Regions from separate parts of the Micromonospora sp. NPDC005206 genome, predicted to be linked through region 3. Evidence: predicted binding sites of a transcription regulator. Region 3 holds the regulator's gene; each other region holds the start of a gene.
The links. The regulator HrcA, encoded in region 3, represses chaperone genes, less so after heat shock. The targets are predictions, from matches to a motif close to GGTTNGCACNCTCNNNNNGAGNGTGCNAACC.
Positions count from the first base shown of each region.

Region 1: a site for HrcA is predicted at 1,177-1,207, ahead of groES (co-chaperone GroES). Genes of this name have one in related genera too.
Region 2: a site for HrcA is predicted at 1,867-1,897, ahead of groL (chaperonin GroEL). Genes of this name have one in related genera too.

Region 1 covers NZ_JBEXHU010000008.1:109,462-112,732, reverse strand. Annotated here, with positions in the region: gene ABZU69_RS13935 (methyltransferase domain-containing protein) at 1-628, opposite strand, end outside; partial or broken gene ABZU69_RS13930 (DUF397 domain-containing protein) at 672-839, opposite strand; partial or broken gene ABZU69_RS13925 (helix-turn-helix transcriptional regulator) at 855-1,004, opposite strand; gene groES (co-chaperone GroES) at 1,342-1,656, shown strand; gene groL (chaperonin GroEL) at 1,727-3,271, shown strand, end outside.
Region 2 covers NZ_JBEXHU010000004.1:278,086-281,356, reverse strand. Annotated here, with positions in the region: gene groL (chaperonin GroEL) at 49-1,671, opposite strand; gene ABZU69_RS07435 (hypothetical protein) at 1,945-2,937, opposite strand; gene ABZU69_RS07430 (cold-shock protein) at 3,189-3,271, opposite strand, start outside.
Region 3 covers NZ_JBEXHU010000011.1:225,546-228,816, reverse strand. Annotated here, with positions in the region: gene hemW (radical SAM family heme chaperone HemW) at 1-515, shown strand, start outside; gene ABZU69_RS18755 (DUF4870 domain-containing protein) at 618-1,238, opposite strand; gene hrcA (heat-inducible transcriptional repressor HrcA) at 1,437-2,459, shown strand; gene dnaJ (molecular chaperone DnaJ) at 2,533-3,271, shown strand, end outside.

The sequences.
Region 1 (3,271 bases), on a different contig from region 3:
GCGCCACCTTGACGACGGTGCGTGGCACCCGCTCGGCGAGCCCGGTGACGAAGTCCCACGGCGGCGAGTAGGCGCGCGGGTCGAAGATCCGCCGCCCGGTGCCGGCCCGGCGACGGGCCGGGTCGCAGAAGACCCCGTCGACCCGGGAGACGTCGAACGTGGTGGCGTCGCCGCACTCGACCGTGAACAGCTCGGCCAGCCCGTGCGCCGCGGCGTTGGCGGCGGCCATCGCGGCGGTCACCGGATCGGCCTCCACCCCGTACACCCGGATGCCGGCGCGGGCCGCGGCGAGCGCGTCGGCACCGAGCCCGCAGCCGAGGTCGGCCAGGGTACGCACGCCGGCCGCGCGCAGCCGGGCGGCCCGGCGGTCGGCGACCACCCGGCGGGTGGCCTGCTCCAGCCCGGCGCGGGTGAGGAACATCCCGGCGGCGGCCGGGCCGAACTTGCCGACCGCCCGATGGCGCAGCTCGGCCTGGGTCAGTGCCGCCGAGGCCAGTGCCGGCGGCACACCGGTCGCGCGCAGGGCCGACGCCGCGACCAGCGGGTCACCGCCGGCCAGCCCGGCCGCCGCCGCGAGCGCGGCCGACCCCTCGGGGGTACGCAGCGCCGCCAACTGGTCGAGATCCACCCGAGCATTGTCCCGGGCCGACCGGACTGGCCGGACAGTGGTGTCAGTCGGTGGGCGTGGCGGCGACGAAGGCCCGCCAGCTCGCCGGGGGGAAGGTGAGCGCCGGCCCGGCCGGGTCCTTGCTGTCGCGCACGGCGACCACGCCGGGCAGGTTGTCGGCGACCTCGACACAGGCGCCGCCGTTGCTGTTGCTGCGGGAGGACTTGCGCCAGGTGACGTAGTCCGGCTTGACCGGGCTCTGCCCGGTCTCGACCGCACTCACGTACGACGATGAATAGTTGATCAGTTTGCCCAGCTCCTCCTGGCTGAGCCCGCGCGCCTGGCGTGCGCGGCGTAGCTGTTCGTGCAGGAACGTCAGTGTCGGTATCCGGGACACTCGGCTCCCCTTTCCGCGGCTTCTGGTGGAGGCAACCGACGGTAGGGAGATGGCCACTCTGTGGCGAGGTGTTCCCGGCGTGTTGCGGTAACGACTGGGCGGATCTGTGGCGACACGGCGAACGGTGCGTTGGCACTCTCCTTGACGGAGTGCTAGCCACGGAATAACCTGCGATTAGCACTCTCACCCTGAGGGTGCCAGCTTCCGGGTTTCACGACCCGGGTGCGAAACGCCAGGCGGACCGGCACCCGCGACGACGGCCCCGCCCGGTGGCATGTGGCAGATTGACGCTGGTCGGCCCCGCCGGCCAGCAACGAAACCAATACCCCAGGAGGGTATGCCCGTGACTACCGCGACCAAGGTTGCGATCAAGCCGCTCGAGGACCGGATCGTGGTCCAGGCGAACGAGGCTGAGACCACCACGGCGTCGGGCATCGTGATCCCCGACACCGCCAAGGAGAAGCCGCAGGAGGGCACTGTCCTCGCTGTCGGCCCGGGCCGGATCGACGACAACGGCAACCGTGTGCCGCTCGACGTCAAGGTCGGCGACACCGTTCTCTACTCGAAGTACGGCGGCACCGAGGTCAAGTACGCCGGCGAGGAGTACCTGGTGCTCTCCGCCCGCGACGTCCTCGCGGTCATCGAGAAGTAAGCAACCGATCAGTGCCATTGCCCCGGTCCGGCTCGCCGGGCCGGGGCAGTGGCGCTTCGAAGGGACATTCATGGCGAAGATCCTGAGCTTCTCGGACGACGCCCGGCACCTGCTGGAGCACGGTGTCAACGCCCTCGCGGACGCGGTCAAGGTCACCCTCGGCCCGCGCGGGCGCAACGTCGTCCTGGACAAGAAATTCGGTGCGCCGACGATCACCAACGATGGTGTGACCATCGCCAAGGAGATCGAGCTCACCAACCCCTACGAGAACCTCGGCGCGCAGCTGGTCAAGGAGGTGGCGACCAAGACCAACGACGTCGCCGGCGACGGGACCACCACCGCGACCGTGCTGGCCCAGGCCATGGTTCGCGAGGGCCTGCGCAACGTGACCGCCGGGACCAACCCGGCCGGGCTCAAGCGGGGCATCGACGCGGCGGCCACCAAGATCTCTGAGGCGCTGCTCGGTCGGGCCGCGGAGGTCACCGGCAAGGAGTCGATCGCGAACGTGGCGACGATCTCCGCGCAGGACTCCACCATCGGCGAGCTGATCGCCGAGGCGATGGAGCGGGTCGGCCGCGACGGTGTCATCACCGTCGAGGAGGGCTCGATGCTCACCACCGAACTGGACGTGACCGAGGGTCTCCAGTTCGACAAGGGCTTCATCTCGCCGAACTTCGTCACCGACCTGGAGGGTCAGGAGTCCGTCCTTGAGGACGCGTACATCCTGGTCACCACCCAGAAGATCTCGGCGATCGAGGAGCTGCTGCCGCTGCTGGAGAAGGTCCTGCAGAACAGCAAGCCCCTGCTGATCATCGCCGAGGACGTGGACGGCCAGGCGCTCTCCACCCTGGTGGTCAACTCGCTGCGCAAGACCCTCAAGGTCTGCGCCGTGAAGGCCCCGGGCTTCGGCGACCGGCGCAAGGCGATGCTCCAGGACATCGCGATCTCCACCGGCGCCGAGCTGGTCGCCCCGGAGCTGGGCTACAAGCTCGACCAGGTCGGCCTGGAGGTGCTCGGCACCGCCCGGCGCGTCGTGGTCGACAAGGAGAACACCACGATCGTCGACGGCGGCGGCCAGAAGGCCGACGTCGCCGACCGGGTGGCCCAGATCCGCAAGGAGATCGAGGCCTCCGACTCCGACTGGGACCGGGAGAAGCTGGCCGAGCGGCTGGCGAAGCTCTCCGGCGGCATCGCCGTGATCAAGGTGGGCGCGGCGACCGAGGTCGAGATGAAGGAGCGCAAGCACCGCATCGAGGACGCCATCGCGGCGACCAAGGCCGCGGTCGAGGAGGGCACCGTGCCCGGCGGCGGCGCCGCCCTGGTGCAGATCCTCCCGGTGCTCGACGACGACCTGGGCTTCACCGGTGACGAGAAGGTCGGCGTCTCGATCGTGCGCAAGTCGCTGGTCGAGCCGCTGCGCTGGATCGCGCAGAACGCCGGTCACGACGGCTACGTCGTGACCCAGAAGGTCGCCGACATGAAGTGGGGCAACGGCCTCGACGCGGCCAAGGGCGAGTACGTCGACCTGGTCAAGGCCGGCATCATCGACCCGGTGAAGGTGACCCGCAACGCGGTCACCAACGCCGCCTCGATCGCCGGTCTGCTGCTCACCACG
Region 2 (3,271 bases), on a different contig from region 3:
GGGGCGGACCGCGTCAGCGGCCCGCCCCGTTCGGTGTCGGATCTGGACTCAGAAGTCCATGTCCCCGCCACCCGGGCCAGCCGGGGCAGCCGGGGTCTTCTCCGGCTTGTCCGCGACGACGGCCTCGGTGGTGAGGAAGAGCGCCGCGATGGAAGCGGCGTTCTGCAGCGCCGACCGGGTCACCTTGGCCGGGTCGATGATGCCCGCGGCCAGCAGGTCCACGTACTCGCCGTTGGCGGCGTTGAGGCCGTGACCCGCTTCGATGTTACGGACCTTCTCCACCACAACGCCGCCCTCGAGGCCGGCGTTGACGGCGATCTGCCGCAGCGGGGCGTCCAGCGCGACCTTGACGATGTTGGCACCGGTCGCCTCGTCGCCGACCAGGTCCAGCTTGTCGAAGGCGGTCTTGCCGGCCTGCACCAGCGCGACGCCACCACCCGGGACGATGCCCTCCTCGACGGCGGCCTTCGCGTTGCGAACGGCGTCCTCGATGCGGTGCTTGCGCTCCTTGAGCTCGACCTCGGTGGCCGCGCCGACCTTGATCACCGCAACGCCACCGGCCAGCTTGGCCAGCCGCTCCTGCAGCTTCTCACGGTCGTAGTCGGAGTCGCTCTTGTCGATCTCGGCCCGGATCTGGTTGACCCGACCCTGGATCTGGTCGGCGTCGCCGGCACCGTCGACGATGGTGGTCTCGTCCTTGGTCACCACGACCTTGCGGGCGCGGCCCAGCATGTCGAGGCCGACGGCGTCCAGCTTGAGGCCGACCTCCTCGCTGATGACCTGGCCACCGGTGAGGATGGCGATGTCGGCGAGCATGGCCTTGCGGCGGTCACCGAAGCCCGGAGCCTTGACGGCGACGGACTTGAAGGTGCCCCGGACCTTGTTGACGACCAGGGTGGCCAGGGCCTCGCCCTCGATGTCCTCGGAGATGATCAGCAGCGGCTTGCCCGACTGCATGACCTTCTCGAGGATCGGGAGCAGGTCCTTGACCGACGAGATCTTGCTGTTGACGATCAGGAGGTAGGGGTCGTCGAAGACGGCCTCCATGCGCTCCGGGTCGGTCATGAAGTAGGCCGAGATGTAGCCCTTGTCGAAGCGCATACCCTCGGTGAGCTCCAGCTCCAGCCCGAAGGTGTTGCTCTCCTCGACGGTGATGACGCCTTCCTTGCCGACCTTGTCCATCGCCTCGGCGATGATCTCGCCGACGGTGCTGTCGCCAGCGGAGATGGAGGCGGTGGAAGCGATCTGCTCCTTGGTCTCGACGTCCTTGGCGAGCTTGGACAGCTCCTCCGAGACGCTCGCGACCGCAGCCTCGATGCCCCGCTTCAGGGCCATCGGGTTGGCGCCGGCGGCCACGTTGCGCAGGCCCTCGCGAACCAGGGCCTGGGCCAGGACGGTCGCCGTCGTCGTGCCGTCACCGGCAACGTCGTCGGTCTTCTTGGCGACCTCCTTGACCAGCTCAGCGCCGATCTTCTCGTACGGGTCCTCGAGCTCGATCTCCTTGGCGATGCTCACACCATCGTTGGTGATGGTGGGGGCACCCCACTTCTTCTCGAGCACGACGTTGCGGCCCTTGGGGCCGAGGGTCACCTTTACGGCGTCGGCGAGCTGGTTCATGCCCCGCTCGAGGCCGCGGCGCGCCTCTTCGTCGAACGCGATCATCTTGGCCATACGGCGTTGTCCTCCTGGACACTCACGGGCCACCCGAGATGTGTGCCCCGGGTGGGCCGCCTGGTGTACGCACCTTGGGACGTCGCCACCTGGCGACGACGACGTCCTTCGGCCGGGCCGGATAGCCCGCGACGACCGGCCATGTGTCACCCCGGCGTCTCCGCGCCGGCGCGACCCTGGCCCCACCGTCCCGACCATTGGCACTCACGGTATGCGAGTGCCAATGACTTGTTTAGCACTCTCCCCTGCCGAGTGCAAGCACGAACGCCTCGGTCAACGGAGTTCCGCGGCTAGTCCGGCGCCGTTCACCGGCCCCTCATGGGCCCGCTGCTCGGCGTAAGTCACCAGCAGCCCCACCAGTTGCGCGAGATGGACGGGGAGGGCCAGCACCGCGCCGACGGCGATCACCAGCACCACGCCGATCGCGGAACCCGGGGTGGCGAGTGGGTCGGCCCCGAACGGGGCGCTGCCGACCCCCTCCAGCACGCCGGCGACCACAGTGCCGACGATCAGCGCCGCCGCCACCAGCGCCACCCGACCCAGCAGCAGCCCCAGCCGGTCGTGGAACATCCGGAACGACCGGCCGATCGGGTTCTCCCGCTCGAAGAGATAGACCGGCCCGGCCATGCTGAGCGCGAAGGCGAGATAGATGCCGGGGAGGACGCAGAAGCAGACGCCCAGGCCGACGATCACGCCGATCAGCAGCGTCCAGCCCCAGAGCCCGAGCGCGCGGCGCAGGCCGTAGCGCAGCGCCTCCCCCAGGCTGACCGGCTCACCGACCGCCTGACGGGTGATCACCCAGGTGCCGGCCGCCCAGCCCACGGCCTGCACCAACCCGATCAGCAGGCTGCCGCCGATGAGCACCAGGAACATGGTCGCCAGGTCGGTGAAGAAGGTGTCCGGCAGGGAGGTCGACTCCTCGACGGCGGTCGTCTCCCACTTCGCGGTCGGGTCCAGCCCGAGCGAGAGCACCGACAGCACCGCCGCCGGCAGCACCTGCGTGAGCAGCAGGATGGGCAGCAGCAGTCGCCAGCCACGCCGGACCGCGCCGACGCACCGGTCGAACCAGGCGCCCAGCCCGGCCCCCGGTGGGGTGACCAGCCGGTCCGCCGGATCGAGGCCCGGCGGATACCACCCGGAGGCCGGGGGTCCCGGGTACCAGGGCTGCCCGCCGTACGGCCCGGCGCCGACCGGGTAGCCGCCGGTGGGCGGGAACACCCAACCCTGCGGAGGCGCGCCCGGTGGCGGCCCCCAGGCGGGCGGCACGCTCGGATCCCAGCCGGGAGGGGCACCCGGCGGCGGGCCCCAGGGGGATGGCGCGGTCGGGTCACCAGCGGGAGGACTTGACGCGGCCGGGTGCGGGCCGGACGGGTCGGGCTGACCCGGGGGTGGGGAGGCCGGGGGCGGCTGGTCGGACATGAACCCTCCTCAGCAACGGCTGGAATGGTTCACGATCTTCCAGGGTCCGGCCGCGTGACGCAGCCCCGGCCCTCCGGGACGAGCCGGCGTCGGCCCACTCAGGCGATGACGCGCACCCGCTCCGCCTGCGGGCCCTTCTGGCCCTGCGCGATGTCGAACTCCACCCGCTGGCCGTCGTCCA
Region 3 (3,271 bases):
TGCGTCGCGGCGAACTGCCGTACCCCAGCGACGACGTCGCCGCGGACCGTTACCTGGCCGCGGAGGCTGCCCTCGACGCCGCCGGCCTGTCCTGGTACGAGGTCTCCAACTGGGCCCGCACCGACGAGGCCCGGTGCCGGCACAACCTGCTCTACTGGACCGGCGCCGACTGGTGGGGGCTGGGCCCCGGGGCGCACAGCCACGTCGGCGGGGTGCGCTGGTGGAACGTCAAGCACCCGTCGGCGTACGCTGAGCGGCTGGCCGCCGGCGCGTCACCCGGCCTCGCCCGGGAGGTGCTCACCGGCGACGAGGCGCACATGGAGGACGTCATGCTCCGGCTGCGGCTCGCCACCGGGCTGCCGCTGGCGGTGCTCGACGCCACCGGCCGGGCCGGCGCCGAACGGGCGCTGGCCAACGGACTGCTGGCCGCACCGGAGTACGCGGCCGGCCGGGCGGTGCTCACCCTGCGCGGCCGACTGCTCGCCGACGCCGTGGTGCGCGACCTGCTGCCCTGAGCCGGCGTGCCGCCGCCGGTCGGCCCGACGGCCGTCGGCAGTCGGCCCGCCGGTCGACCGACGGCGGTGCACCGGGTCGGCCGGGGGAGCGGCCGACCCGGGTCACTTGATGAAACTGGCCGACATCGGGTAGCGGTAGAGCTGGCCCTCGTTGGCCTTCATCCCGGCGATGATCCCGAACAGGATCTGGATCACCACCACCGCGATGCTGGGCAGGAAGAGCAGGCACCAGCTCACGAAGAGCAGCACGAACGCGATGATCGACCAGAGGATCTGGAAGTTCAGCGCGGCCAGGGCTTGCGCCCGGACGGCCGGCGACTGCTGACCGCGGGCCAGATAGGCGATGAGCGGGGCGACGAAGCCCAGCGGGCCGAAGCTGATCAGCGCGCCGGCGGCGCCGCCGAAGTGCGCGACCAGTGCCCAGGTCTTGTCCTCGTTGCTGGCGTAGCCGCCGCCGGGGCCGCCGTAGGCGCCGCCGGTCGGATAGCCGCCAGGGGGATAGCCCCCGGGTGGCGGAGGGTAGCCGCCCGACGGCGGTTGGTCACCGGTGGGCGGCGGATAGCCACCGGCCGGGGGATAGCCGCCCGGGCCGGGTGCCCCGGACAGTGGTGCGGTGGGTGGCTCGGCCGAGGAGGCCGGGCCGGGAGCGGCCGGCGGGTAGGTCGGCTCCGGCGGCTGATCGCCGGGGTCTCCCGCACCGGGAGGGCGAGGTGGTTCAGTCATGGATGTCACGGTAGGGGCCCGTGGCAACGCCCACCAGAGCGACACCGCCGGGCCAGCCTGTCTGAACGGACAGCGGCGGCCTTGATCATCGCGCTGGGGGGCACGCCGACGTAGACTGGCACTCGTTACAGTCGAGTGCCAGTACGGCCCGCCGGCCCCGCCGTGCCGGCGGCCGACGTGCGACAGGAGGTGCGGAGGATGGGTCTGGACGACCGCAAGCTCGCCGTGCTCCGCGCCATCGTCGAGGACTACGTCTCCACGCAGGAGCCGGTCGGCAGCAAGGCGCTGGTCGAGCGGCACCAGCTCGGTGTCTCCCCGGCCACGGTCCGCAACGACATGGCCGTGCTGGAGGAGGAGGGCTACATCCGGCAGCCGCACACCAGTGCCGGCCGGGTGCCCACCGACCGCGGCTACCGGCTCTTCGTGGACCGGCTGTCCCGGGTAAAGCCGCTCAGCCCGGCCGAGCGCCGGGCCATCGAGCGCTTCCTGGTCGGCGCGGTCGACCTCGACGACGTCGTGCACCGCACCGTACGGCTGCTCGCCCAATTGACCCGGCAGGTGGCCGTGGTGCAGTACCCGAGCCTGGCCCGCTCCTCGGTGCGCCATCTGGAGCTGGTGCCGATCTCCACCACCCGGCTGATGCTCGTCATGATCGCCGACACCGGGCGGGTGGAGCAGCGGCTGGTGGAGCTGCCCGGGCCGGTGCATCCCGACGACGTCACCGACCTGCGCCGACTGGTCAACGAGAAGCTCGCCGGCGCCCGACTGTCCGACACGCCGCCGCTGGTGCAGGCGCTGGTCGAAGAGGCGCCGTCCGAGCTGCGCCCGGCGATGACCACGCTCTCCACCGTGCTGCTGGAGACGCTGGTCGAGCGGCACGAGGAGCGCATCGCGCTGGCCGGCACCGCCAACCTCACCCGGGGCGGGCTGCTCGACTTCCAGGGCTCGCTGCGGCCGATCCTCGAGGCGCTGGAGGAGGAGGTCGTGTTGCTCAAGCTCATCGGCGAGACCGAGCCGAGCACGACCCGGGTGCTGATCGGCGACGAGAACGAGTTCGACAACCTGCGTGCCGCCTCGGTGGTCAGCACCGGGTACGGCCCGGGCGCCACCATCGTGGGTGGCCTGGGGGTGCTGGGGCCCACCCGGATGGACTACCCCGGCACCATCGCCACGGTGCGCGCCGTGGCACGCTACGTGGGCGAGTTGCTGGCCCAGAACTGACCAGTCAGGGCCGACGGCCGGCTGCGGCCGCCGACCGGCGCAACGCGAGACGAACATGAGGACACGGAACGCAGTGGCCAGGGACTACTACGGCATTCTCGGTGTGAGCCGGGAAGCCTCCGATGACGAGATCAAGCGCGCCTACCGCAAGCTGGCGCGCCAGTTCCACCCGGACGTCAATCCGGACCCGGAGGCTCAGGAGAAGTTCAAGGACATCAACGCCGCGTACGAGGTGCTCTCGGACGACCGGAAGCGGCAGATCGTCGACCTCGGTGGCGATCCGCTCGCCCCGGGTGGCGGCGGCGCCGGCGGCCCGGGTGGTCCGGGCGGCGCCGGCCCGTTCGTCGGGTTCCAGGACATCATGGACGCGTTCTTCGGCGGCGCGGCGGGTGGCGCGCGCGGCCCGCGCCCGCGGACCCGGCCGGGCGCCGACGCGATCCTGCGGCTGGAGCTGGACCTGCACGAGACGGCGTTCGGGGTCGAGGCGCCGATCACCGTCGACACCGCGGTGCTCTGCACCACCTGTTCCGGCGCCGGCACGGCCGCCGGCACCCACCTGGCCACCTGCGAGGCGTGCGGCGGCCGGGGCGAGGTGCAGTCGGTGCAGCGCACCTTCCTCGGCCAGGTGGTCTCCGCCCGGCCGTGCACCGTCTGCCAGGGCTACGGCACCACCATCCCGCACCCCTGCCCCACCTGCGCAGGCGACGGCCGGGTGCGCACCCGCCGTTCGCTGACCGTGAAGATCCCCGCCGGCGTCGAGGACGGCATGCGGATCCGGCTGGCCCAGCAGGGCGAGGTGGGCCCGGGTGGCG